Regions from separate parts of the Enterobacter vonholyi genome, predicted to be linked through region 2. Evidence: predicted binding sites of a transcription regulator. Region 2 holds the regulator's gene; the other holds the start of a gene.
What was found. The regulator PurR, encoded in region 2, represses purine synthesis genes. The targets are predictions, from matches to a motif close to CANGCAAACGTTTGCNTG.

Region 1: the regulator PurR is predicted to act here: its motif matches at 1,882-1,899, upstream of pyrD (quinone-dependent dihydroorotate dehydrogenase).

Annotation. Positions count from the first base shown of each region.
Region 1 is NZ_CP162152.1:1,547,600-1,552,654, reverse strand. Features, by position in the region: gene AB3N39_RS07255 (YcbX family protein) at 1-72, shown strand, start outside; gene zapC (cell division protein ZapC) at 69-611, opposite strand; gene pyrD (quinone-dependent dihydroorotate dehydrogenase) at 777-1,787, opposite strand; gene ssuE (NADPH-dependent FMN reductase) at 2,036-2,611, shown strand; gene AB3N39_RS07235 (sulfonate ABC transporter substrate-binding protein) at 2,604-3,566, shown strand; gene ssuD (FMNH2-dependent alkanesulfonate monooxygenase) at 3,563-4,708, shown strand; gene ssuC (aliphatic sulfonate ABC transporter permease SsuC) at 4,718-5,055, shown strand, end outside.
Region 2 is NZ_CP162152.1:1,863,193-1,868,247, reverse strand. Features, by position in the region: gene AB3N39_RS08900 (MFS transporter) at 1-439, opposite strand, end outside; gene AB3N39_RS08895 (YnhF family membrane protein) at 601-690, opposite strand; gene purR (HTH-type transcriptional repressor PurR) at 988-2,013, shown strand; gene punR (DNA-binding transcriptional activator PunR) at 2,031-2,942, opposite strand; gene punC (purine nucleoside transporter PunC) at 3,057-4,256, shown strand; gene cfa (cyclopropane fatty acyl phospholipid synthase) at 4,555-5,055, shown strand, end outside.

The DNA of each region.
Region 1 (5,055 bases), 320 kb from region 2:
GCAATTGGAAGTGACGGCACAATTCTGTGCTGTAGCTGCGTCCCGAAAACGTCCGTACAGCTGGAAGCTTAAACCGCCTGCTCGAGGCTGAAGGCATCCACGCGAAGCTGGGGCTTCAGCCTGTCGTTCATGACCTTAATCGCATCCCCAAGCTGCATCGTCCGCCCGGCAATCGTTACGCCGGGCTGCGCCAGCAGACAGAGTGCAGCATTTTCGCCAGGCTCAACCACCAGCAGGCTCACCTCTTCTGCGGTATCACTCAGATTTACGCTCGCCGCATCGCCCGTTGCCGGGGTCCAGTTCATGCCGTGGGGCAGGAAATGCCAGCTCTTTGGCATTTGCGGTTTCAGGAAACGGATAGCCACCAGCGCATTTAATACCAGCTCGGCGCGCTGCTCTTTAGAGAGCACCAGATCGCGGCATTTTTCCTCAAAGGAGAAATAAAGCGCAGCATCGTCAACGCAAAAGCCCGACGGGGAAAACGCATCCGGGGTTAACATTCGGCGGGCAAAACGAGAACGAAACAACATGCCATTGGCTAAGTCGAGCATCATTCGGTCATGCTCGTCGCAAAAATACCAGCGCCAGTTATCGTCAGGTTTAATTCGCATGTGTCTCTCCCGTCCCCAAACGTCCTGTACTAAAAATGTCCTGTTTGCCGCCTCGTTTATAACACCATTAATAAAAGACTATAATGACTAAATAAGCAACAGTGACGGAATATAAAACAACCAGGGCTGGAAATAAAGCCCTGGTTGTCTGATTAAGAGAAAAGATTAGATATGAGTAACGATTTCTTTAATCAGCGGCGGTCCTTTAAATATAAAGCCGGAATAGATCTGCACCAGCGACGCACCCGCCGCCATTTTCTCGCGCGCAGCAATCACGGAGTCAATGCCGCCGACGCCAATAATCGGCAGACGACCTTTTAATTCCGCAGACAGGGCGCGAATAATTTCGGTGCTTTTTAATTGTACCGGACGGCCACTTAACCCACCCGCTTCGTCACAGTTTTTCATTCCCTGCACGAGGGAACGATCGAGGGTGGTATTGGTTGCAATCACACCATCAATATTATGGCGAACCAAACTGTCGGCAACCTGGATCAATTCTTCGGGAGAAAGATCCGGGGCGATCTTAACCGCGACCGGAACATATTTATGGTGGATCGACTGAAGTTCATTTTGCTTATTTTTAATGGCACTCAGAAGATCGTCCAGCGCTTCGCCATATTGTAAAGAGCGCAGCCCTGGGGTATTGGGTGAAGAAATATTCACCGCAATATAACCGGCATAGGCGTAGACTTTTTCCATACAAATCAGATAGTCATCTTTACCCTGCTCTACCGGCGTGTCTTTATTTTTGCCGATATTGATGCCTAATATCCCGTCAAAATGGGCTTTTTTTACATTCTCAACCAGGTGATCAACACCGAGGTTATTAAAGCCCATGCGGTTGATCAGCCCTTCGGCTTCCACCAGTCGGAACAGGCGCGGCTTGTCATTTCCCGGCTGCGGGCGCGGGGTGACGGTACCGATTTCAATGGAGCCAAAGCCCATCGCGCCCAGGGCATCAATGCACTCGCCATTTTTGTCCAGACCGGCCGCCAGACCCAGCGGATTTTTAAAGGTCAGCCCCATGCACTGCACAGGTTTTACCGGCACATTCTGACGTACCAGAGCGGCCAGCGGCGTTCCGGTAATACGACGTAATTGCTGGAATGTAAATTCATGAGCGCGCTCAGGGTCGAGCTGGAAAAGGGCTTTACGAACGAAGGGGTAGTACATGAACTCTCCTGGATTCCCGGTGTGCAAACCGGGAGGGGATTATGGGCGATCCAGGCGCGAAAGGGAATTGACCTGCGGCAAAAAATCAGCGCAAAACGCAATCGTTTACCTTCCCGTCTATTTCTTATGCACTTTTTCGCATTTTAATTGCAGATAAATCATTTAGTGGAATAACCGTGCGGTGTCACACTCCTGAAAATTGTTATGAATGTTAGATAAAAGCAAACAATTAGTTATAAGGAGGAAGTATGCGCGTCATTACCCTGGCCGGAAGTCCACGATTCCCGTCGCGCTCCAGCGCCCTGCTGGAATATGCCCGTGAAAAACTGAATGCTCTGGATGTGGAAGTGTGCCACTGGAACCTGCATAACTTCGAACCTGAAGATTTGCTCTACGCCCGTTTCGACAGCCCCGCGCTGAAAACCCTCATTGAGCAGCTTAACGGCGCTGACGGCTTAATAGTGGCAACGCCCATTTATAAAGCCTCTTTTTCCGGCGCGCTGAAAACCCTGCTCGATCTGCTTCCGGAACGCGCCCTGGACGGCAAAGTCGTACTGCCGCTGGCAACGGGCGGTACGGTTGCCCATTTACTGGCCGTGGATTACGCCCTGAAGCCGGTACTGAACGCGCTGAAAGCGCAGGAGATCCTCCACGGCGTTTTCGCCGATGACTCCCAGGTTATCGATTATCAACACAAACCACACTTTACGCCCAACCTGCAAACCCGCCTCGATAACGCCCTGGAGACGTTCTGGCATGCCCTTCACCGCAGAGATATCCAGGCCCCGGCGTTTGGTCAGCCTCAAGGAGTCGCACATGTTTAAAACGTTCACCCGTATCGGTCTGGCAGGTCTGATGGCCCTTACCTCGCTGGCCCATGCCGCAGAAACGGCTCCGGAAAGTTTACGCATCGGGTATCAGAAAGGCAGCGTCAGCATGGTGCTGGCGAAAAGCCACCAGCTTCTGGAAAAACACTTCCCGGACACCAAATTCTCCTGGGTGGAGTTCCCTGCCGGCCCGCAGATGCTGGAGGCCCTTAACGTGGGCAGTATCGATCTTGGCAGCACGGGCGATATTCCGCCGATCTTCGCACAGGCCGCGGGAGCGGACCTCGTCTATGTAGGCGTTGAGCCGCCCAAGCCGAAGGCCGAGGTGATCCTGGTGCCTGAAAACAGCGACATTAAAAGCGTCGCCGACCTTAGAGGACATAAAGTTGCTTTCCAGAAAGGTTCCAGCTCACACAACCTTTTGCTGCGAGCTCTGCAAGAGGCCGGACTCAAGTTCACCGACATTCAGCCCGTCTACCTGACTCCCGCTGACGCGCGCGCCGCGTTCCAGCAGAAGAACGTTGATGCCTGGGCCATCTGGGACCCGTACTACTCCGCCGCATTGCTGCAGGGCGGCGTTCGCGTGCTGAAAGACGGTACCACGCTGAAGCAGACCGGCTCGTTCTATCTGGCCGCGCGTCCTTATGCGGAAAAGAACGGCGCATTTATTCAGGGCGTGCTGGATACCTTTACCCAGGCCGATGCCCTGACCCAGACCCAGCGTCAGGAGAGCATTTCCCTGCTGGCGAAAACCATGGGCTTACCTGAGCCGGTGATCGCGAGCTATCTCAACCACCGTCCGCCGACCACCATTACCCCGGTGGACGCACACGTCGCCGCACTTCAGCAACAAACGGCTGACCTTTTCTATCAAAACCACCTCGTGCCAAAACAGGTCACTATTCGCGAACGCATCTGGCAGCCTGCAGGCAAAGAAGGAGCTAAATCATGAGTCTGAATCTTTTCTGGTTTTTACCCACCCACGGTGATGGACACTATCTTGGTACAGAAGAGGGCTCGCGCCCGGTTGACCACGGCTACCTGCAGCAGATTGCGCAGGCGGCGGACCGAATCGGTTTCACTGGGGTGCTCATCCCGACCGGACGTTCATGTGAAGATGCCTGGCTGGTCGCCGCATCAATGATTCCGGTCACCCAGCGTCTGAAGTTCCTGGTTGCGTTACGTCCTAGCGTCGTCTCCCCTACCGTGGCGGCACGTCAGGCGGCAACGCTGGACAGACTATCCAACGGCCGCGCCCTGTTTAACCTGGTGACGGGCAGCGATCCGCAGGAGCTGGCAGGCGATGGGGTGTTCCTTGACCATACCGAACGCTATGAAGCTTCCGCCGAGTTCACCCGCGTCTGGCGACGCCTGCTGGAAGGTGAAACCGTTACCTTCAAAGGCAAGCATATCCACGTTCGTGACGCGAAACTCTACTTCCCGCCGGTGCAGCAGCCGCGCCCGCCGCTCTATTTTGGCGGATCGTCGGATGTGGCTCAGGATCTGGCGGCAGAGCAGGTCGATCTCTATCTGACCTGGGGCGAACCGCCTGCGCTGGTGAAAGAAAAAATTGCCCAGGTCCGCGCTAAGGCGGCCGCCCATGGCCGCAAGGTGCGCTTCGGCATTCGCCTGCATGTGATTGTGCGCGAAACCAGTGAAGAAGCCTGGCAGGCGGCGGACCGCCTGATCTCGCATCTGGATGATGAAACGATCGCCAGAGCCCAGGCCGCATTTGCCAAAACCGACTCCGTCGGGCAGCACCGGATGGCATCCCTGCACAACGGCAAGCGCGAGAATCTGGAGATCAGCCCGAACCTGTGGGCGGGCGTTGGTCTGGTGCGCGGCGGTGCGGGCACGGCGCTGGTCGGCGACGGACCGACCGTGGCCGCGCGCATCAACGAATACGCCGAGCTGGGTATCGACAGCTTCATTCTCTCCGGTTATCCGCACCTGGAAGAGGCCTACAAGGTGGGCGAGCTGTTATTCCCGCACCTGGATGTCGCCATTCCGGAAATTCCGCAGCCGCAGCAGCTCCAGCTGCAGGGCGAAGCCGTGGCGAACGAATTCATTCCACGTAAAGCCGCACAGAGCTAAGGAGCGACCATGTCTGCCACCTCACAAAAATGGCTGCTGCGCGCCGCGCCGTGGTTTTTACCCGTCGGCATTGTGGCTCTCTGGCAGCTCGCGTCGTCCACCGGCTGGCTGTCGAGCCGCATTCTGCCCTCTCCGGAGGGTGTTGTAGAAGCGTTCTGGTCGCTGAGCGTCAGCGGTGAGCTGTGGCAGCACCTGGCGATCAGCTCCTGGCGCGCGGCGATCGGGTTTTCCATCGGCGGCAGCATCGGTCTGGTTCTGGGCCTGATCAGCGGTCTTTCACGCTGGGGCGAGCGGCTGCTGGATACCTCCATCCAGATGCTGCGCAACGTGCCGCATCTGGCGCTGAT
Region 2 (5,055 bases):
GAACACCGCCGATGTTAGCGATGGTCAGACCCATAAACATGGTGGCCACGGCGCTCGCCTGCTTATGTTTTGGCACCACGCTTGCCGCCACGACCGACCCCAGCCCAAAGAACGCGCCGTGGTTGAGGCTTGTCAGAATACGCGACAGCATCAGCGTGGTGTAGTCCGGCGAAATGGCCGAAAGCACGTTGCCGAGGGTGAAAATCGCCATCAGGAAAATCAGCGCATTGCGGCGCGCGCGATGAGAAAGGAGAAGCGTCATCAGCGGCGCCCCCACCATCACGCCGATAGCGTAGGCGCTGATCAACATGCCAGCCGCAGGGATCGAGACGTCCACGCCGCGGGCGATGACGGGCAGTAACCCCATCGGGGAGAATTCAGTGGTGCCAATCCCAAAAGCGCCAATCGCCAGGGCCAGCAGGGGAAAATTGATTTTCATGCGTCAACTCCGGATGCCGTGTCATGTGGTGACACAGAACAAAGAAGCGGAAAGCATGACATCAATCACAAAAAATGAGAAGTTAACAAAATGGCAAAAGATTTTTGCCAGAGAAGTAACAATCCGGGGAGTCGGGAGGGAAGGCTCTCCCTCCGCGTAAATCAGTGCAGCGCAGCCGTCAGACCGGCCGCAACAATCAGAGCCAGCACAACAACGGTGGTGAACAGCGAAAACTTAAGATCGGAACTCATCAATTTTTCTCCTTTTAATCCCCACACGAAAAGTGAGCTTGCTCATTTTTGCACAGATTACGTCAAAAATCTTCCTGGATTTATACTGAGAACCACTTTACCTCTTCCCCTTTTCATCAAGATAGGACAAAATTCCACGCTAAATTTATTAGCGTACCGGCCATTGACCCCCTCCTGACGTCCCGTGTCGTTTTCCCGGCGTGCCGCAATTCAAGATTGCGTGATAAGGGTGAGAGAAGGCAAACGTTTACCTTCAAGTTTTTCAGGAGTTTAGGATATGGTCTGGAGTGACATTTAATGGCAACAATTAAAGACGTAGCAAAACGCGCAAACGTTTCCACTACAACCGTATCACATGTAATTAACAAAACCCGCTTTGTGGCGGAAGAGACGCGCAACGCCGTCTGGGCAGCGATCAAGGAGCTGCATTATTCGCCAAGTGCGGTCGCGCGTAGCCTTAAGGTTAATCACACCAAGTCCATTGGATTGCTGGCGACCAGTAGTGAAGCGGCCTATTTTGCCGAGATCATTGAAGCGGTTGAAAAAAACTGCTTCCAGAAAGGCTATACCCTGATTCTGGGCAACGCGTGGAACAGCATTGAAAAACAGCGCGCCTACCTGTCGATGATGGCTCAGAAGCGCGTTGACGGCCTGCTGGTGATGTGTTCCGAGTACCCGGAATCCGTGCTGTCGATGCTCGAAGAGTATCGCCACATCCCCATGGTCGTTATGGACTGGGGCGAAGCGCGTGCAGATTTCACCGACTCCGTTATCGACAATGCCTTTGAAGGCGGTTATATGGCCGGCCGTTACCTGATCGAACGCGGTCACCGCGAGATTGGCGTGATCCCGGGTCCGCTGGAGCGCAACACCGGGGCGGGCCGTCTTGCCGGTTTTATGAAAGCGATGGAAGAAGCGCTGATCACCGTGCCGGAAAACTGGATCGTGCAGGGCGACTTTGAGCCGGAATCAGGCTACCGCGCAATGCAGCAGATCGTTTCCCAGCCGCACCGTCCGACCGCCGTTTTCTGCGGGGGTGACATCATGGCCATGGGCGCGCTCTGCGCCGCCGATGAACTGGGTCTGCGCGTACCGCAGGATATTTCCGTGATCGGGTATGACAACGTGCGTAACGCGCGCTTCTTCACCCCAGCGCTGACCACCATTCACCAGCCGAAAGATTCGCTGGGCGAAACGGCCTTCAATATGCTGCTCGACAGGATCGTCAACAAGCGCGAAGAGTCGCAGTCCATTGAAGTTCACCCGCGCCTGATTGAACGCCGTTCCGTTGCGGACGGTCCGTTCCGCGACTACCGTCGTTAATCCCTTTACGGGGCCAGCTACGCTGGCTCCCGTAACCATTCCCGGTTCAGCGTTTCGCTGTCCCCCAGATAATCCAGCAGCCAGGCCATGGCGGGCGAGACATCATTTTGTTGCCAGGTCAGGCAGCAGGCCGCGTCCGGGAACGGATTTTCCAGCGTCAGTTCAACCCATTCGCCGGTATTGATGCGCGGACGCGCAAAATGAACGGGCACCATCGCGACGCACAGTCCGGCACTGAGGCACGTCGCCGACGATTCCCAGTCCGGAGCCACCACCCGCCGCTGGTTGTCCAGAAGCCAGGTGATACGCTTGGGCAATGAACGGGACGTATCCTCCAGCACCAGCGAGGGCCAGTTGCGCAGCGTATCGTCGCTAAGCGGCCCGTCCATCGCTGCCAGAGGATGATCGCTGGCCACCACGCATTTCCAGCTCAGCATCCCCATGTCGCGAAAGGCGTAACGTCCCCCGACCGGGATCGCCTGCGTCGCGCCAATCGCCATCTCCGCCCTGCCGTCCGCCAGCGCATCCCACACCCCGTTGAACACCTCCTGCGAGACCCGCAGCTCAACGTCAGAGAAATGACGATAGAAATCGACAATCATCTGTCGGGTGCGTTCCGGCTTCACGATGTTATCCACCGCGATGGAAAGATGTCCCCGCCAGCCGTTGGCGATCTGCTGGCACTGTTCGCGGGTGATCTGCATTTTTTTGATAACAGAACGCCCTTCCTTCAAAAACCACGCCCCGGCGGGCGTCAATTCCACGTCACGATGCCGCCGCTCAAACAGCGGAACCGCCAGCCACTCCTCCAGTTGACGCACCGTGTAGCTGATGGCCGAAGGGACGCGGTGCAGCTCCTGCGCCGCACCGCTGAAGCTGCCGTTACGCGCGACAGCATCGACCACTTCAAGAGAATAATCTGACCACATTTTCTGCCTGCAAAAAATTTGAATGCACCCGCCAAATATTAGCGTTTCACAAGCGGCTTTGCACTCCCTACACTCAGCGCCAATGTATACCTGCCTCCTCAGGAGAATAAAATAATGCAACCCAGGAACGGTTTTTTAGTCTGGCTCGGCGGCTTAAGCGTGCTGGGCTTTTTGGCCACCGATATGTACCTGCCGGCTTTTGCCGCGATGCAGGAAGATTTGCAAACCCCCGCTGCCGCCATCAGTGCCAGCCTGAGTTTGTTCCTCGCCGGTTTTGCTTTTGCACAGCTGCTCTGGGGACCGCTCTCGGATCGCTTTGGTCGTAAACCGGTACTGCTGCTGGGTCTGGCCATTTTTGCGGTGGGGTGCCTGGGGATGTTATGGGTACGCGACGCCACCTGGCTGCTGGTGCTGCGCTTCGTTCAGGCCGTGGGCGTCTGTGCCGCGGCCGTGACCTGGCAGGCGCTGGTGACTGACTACTACCCGGCTAACCGCACAAACCGTATTTTCGCCACCATTATGCCGCTGGTGGGCCTCTCCCCTGCCCTGGCTCCGCTGCTGGGCAGCTGGATCCTCGCGCACTTTGACTGGCAGGCCATTTTTGCCACGCTGTTTGCCATCACGCTGGTGCTGATGCTGCCGGCGTTTGCCCTCAAGCCTGCGCATAAAAAAGAGGCGCATGCCGACGCGAAGCCGATTACCTTCACCTCACTGTTGAGCGCCAAAGCGTATCGCGGGAATGTCCTGATCTATGCCGCCTGCTCGGCAAGCTTCTTCGCATGGCTCACCGGCTCGCCGTTCATTCTGCACGATATGGGCTACAGCCCGGCAGCCATCGGCCTGAGCTATGTTCCGCAGACAATCGCGTTCCTTGTGGGCGGGTACGGCTGTCGCGCGGCGCTGCAAAAATGGGAAGGCCAGCAGATGCTGCCATGGCTGCTGGTGCTCTATGCGCTGAGCGTCATCGGGACCTGGGCCGTTGGCTTTATTCCGGGTGCCGGTCTGGCCGAAATTTTGATCCCGTTCTGCGTGATGGCCATTGCGAACGGGGCGATTTACCCTATCGTTGTGGCGCAGGCGCTGCGTCCATTCCCGCAGGCAACAGGCCGCGCCGCCGCGCTGCAGAACACCCTGCAGCTGGGTTTGTGCTTCCTGGCAAGCCTGGTGGTCTCGGCGCTGATTGCTACGCCGCTTTTGACCACCACCAGCGTGATGCTGTTCACCGTAGCGCTGGCGGTATTGGGCTATCGCATGCAGGCCTCCGCGCAGCGTGAGCAGGATAACGGTGCTCAGGTGGAAACCTCGCATGCCTGATTGCGCCAGAAATCATGTTATATTTCAGTGATTAGGTTGCTAACAATTTTCTATTGAATCACCAAATTTTGAAGCCTATACTAAATTTGGTTCGATTAAATACGATAAATATTAAGTGTTAACGGGAGCCGGAGTGCTCCCGTTTTACCATGGAAGGCATTTCGGCAAGGGTTATCTCCCTTCCTCTGTTCTACGTCGGATACTAGCCTCGCGGTATTTACCGTGAGATTTCTCACAAACCAAAAAAAGCGTCTACGCTGTTTGAAGGTTCTGATCACATCAGGGTGATGGAGAAGCTATGAGTTCATCGTGTATAGAAGAAGTCAGCGTTCCGGACGACAACTGGTCCCGGATCGTCAGTGAACTGTTAGGTCGAGCAGGCATCACTATCAACGGATCTTCGCCATCCGATCCCCAGGTTAAACATCCCGACTTTTTTAAACGCGTGTTGCGGGAAGGGTCGTTAGGCCTGGGAGAAAGTTATATGGACGGCTGGTGGGATTGTGAACGGCTGGATATCTTTTTTGCCAGCGTGTTGCGTGCCGGTCTGGAAAATCAACTCCCCCGCAATCTGAAAGACACTTTGCGTGTCGCCTCTGCCCGACTGTTTAACTTGCAAAGTAAAAAACGCGCCTGGATCGTCGGCAAAGAGCATTACGATCTCGGCAATGACCTGTTCAGCCGCATGCTGGACCCTTTCATGCAATACTCCTGCGCCTACTGGAAAGAGGCCTCGACGCTTGAAGAGGCTCAGCAGGCGAAGCTGCGTCTGATTAGCGAGAAGCTGCAGCTACAGCCC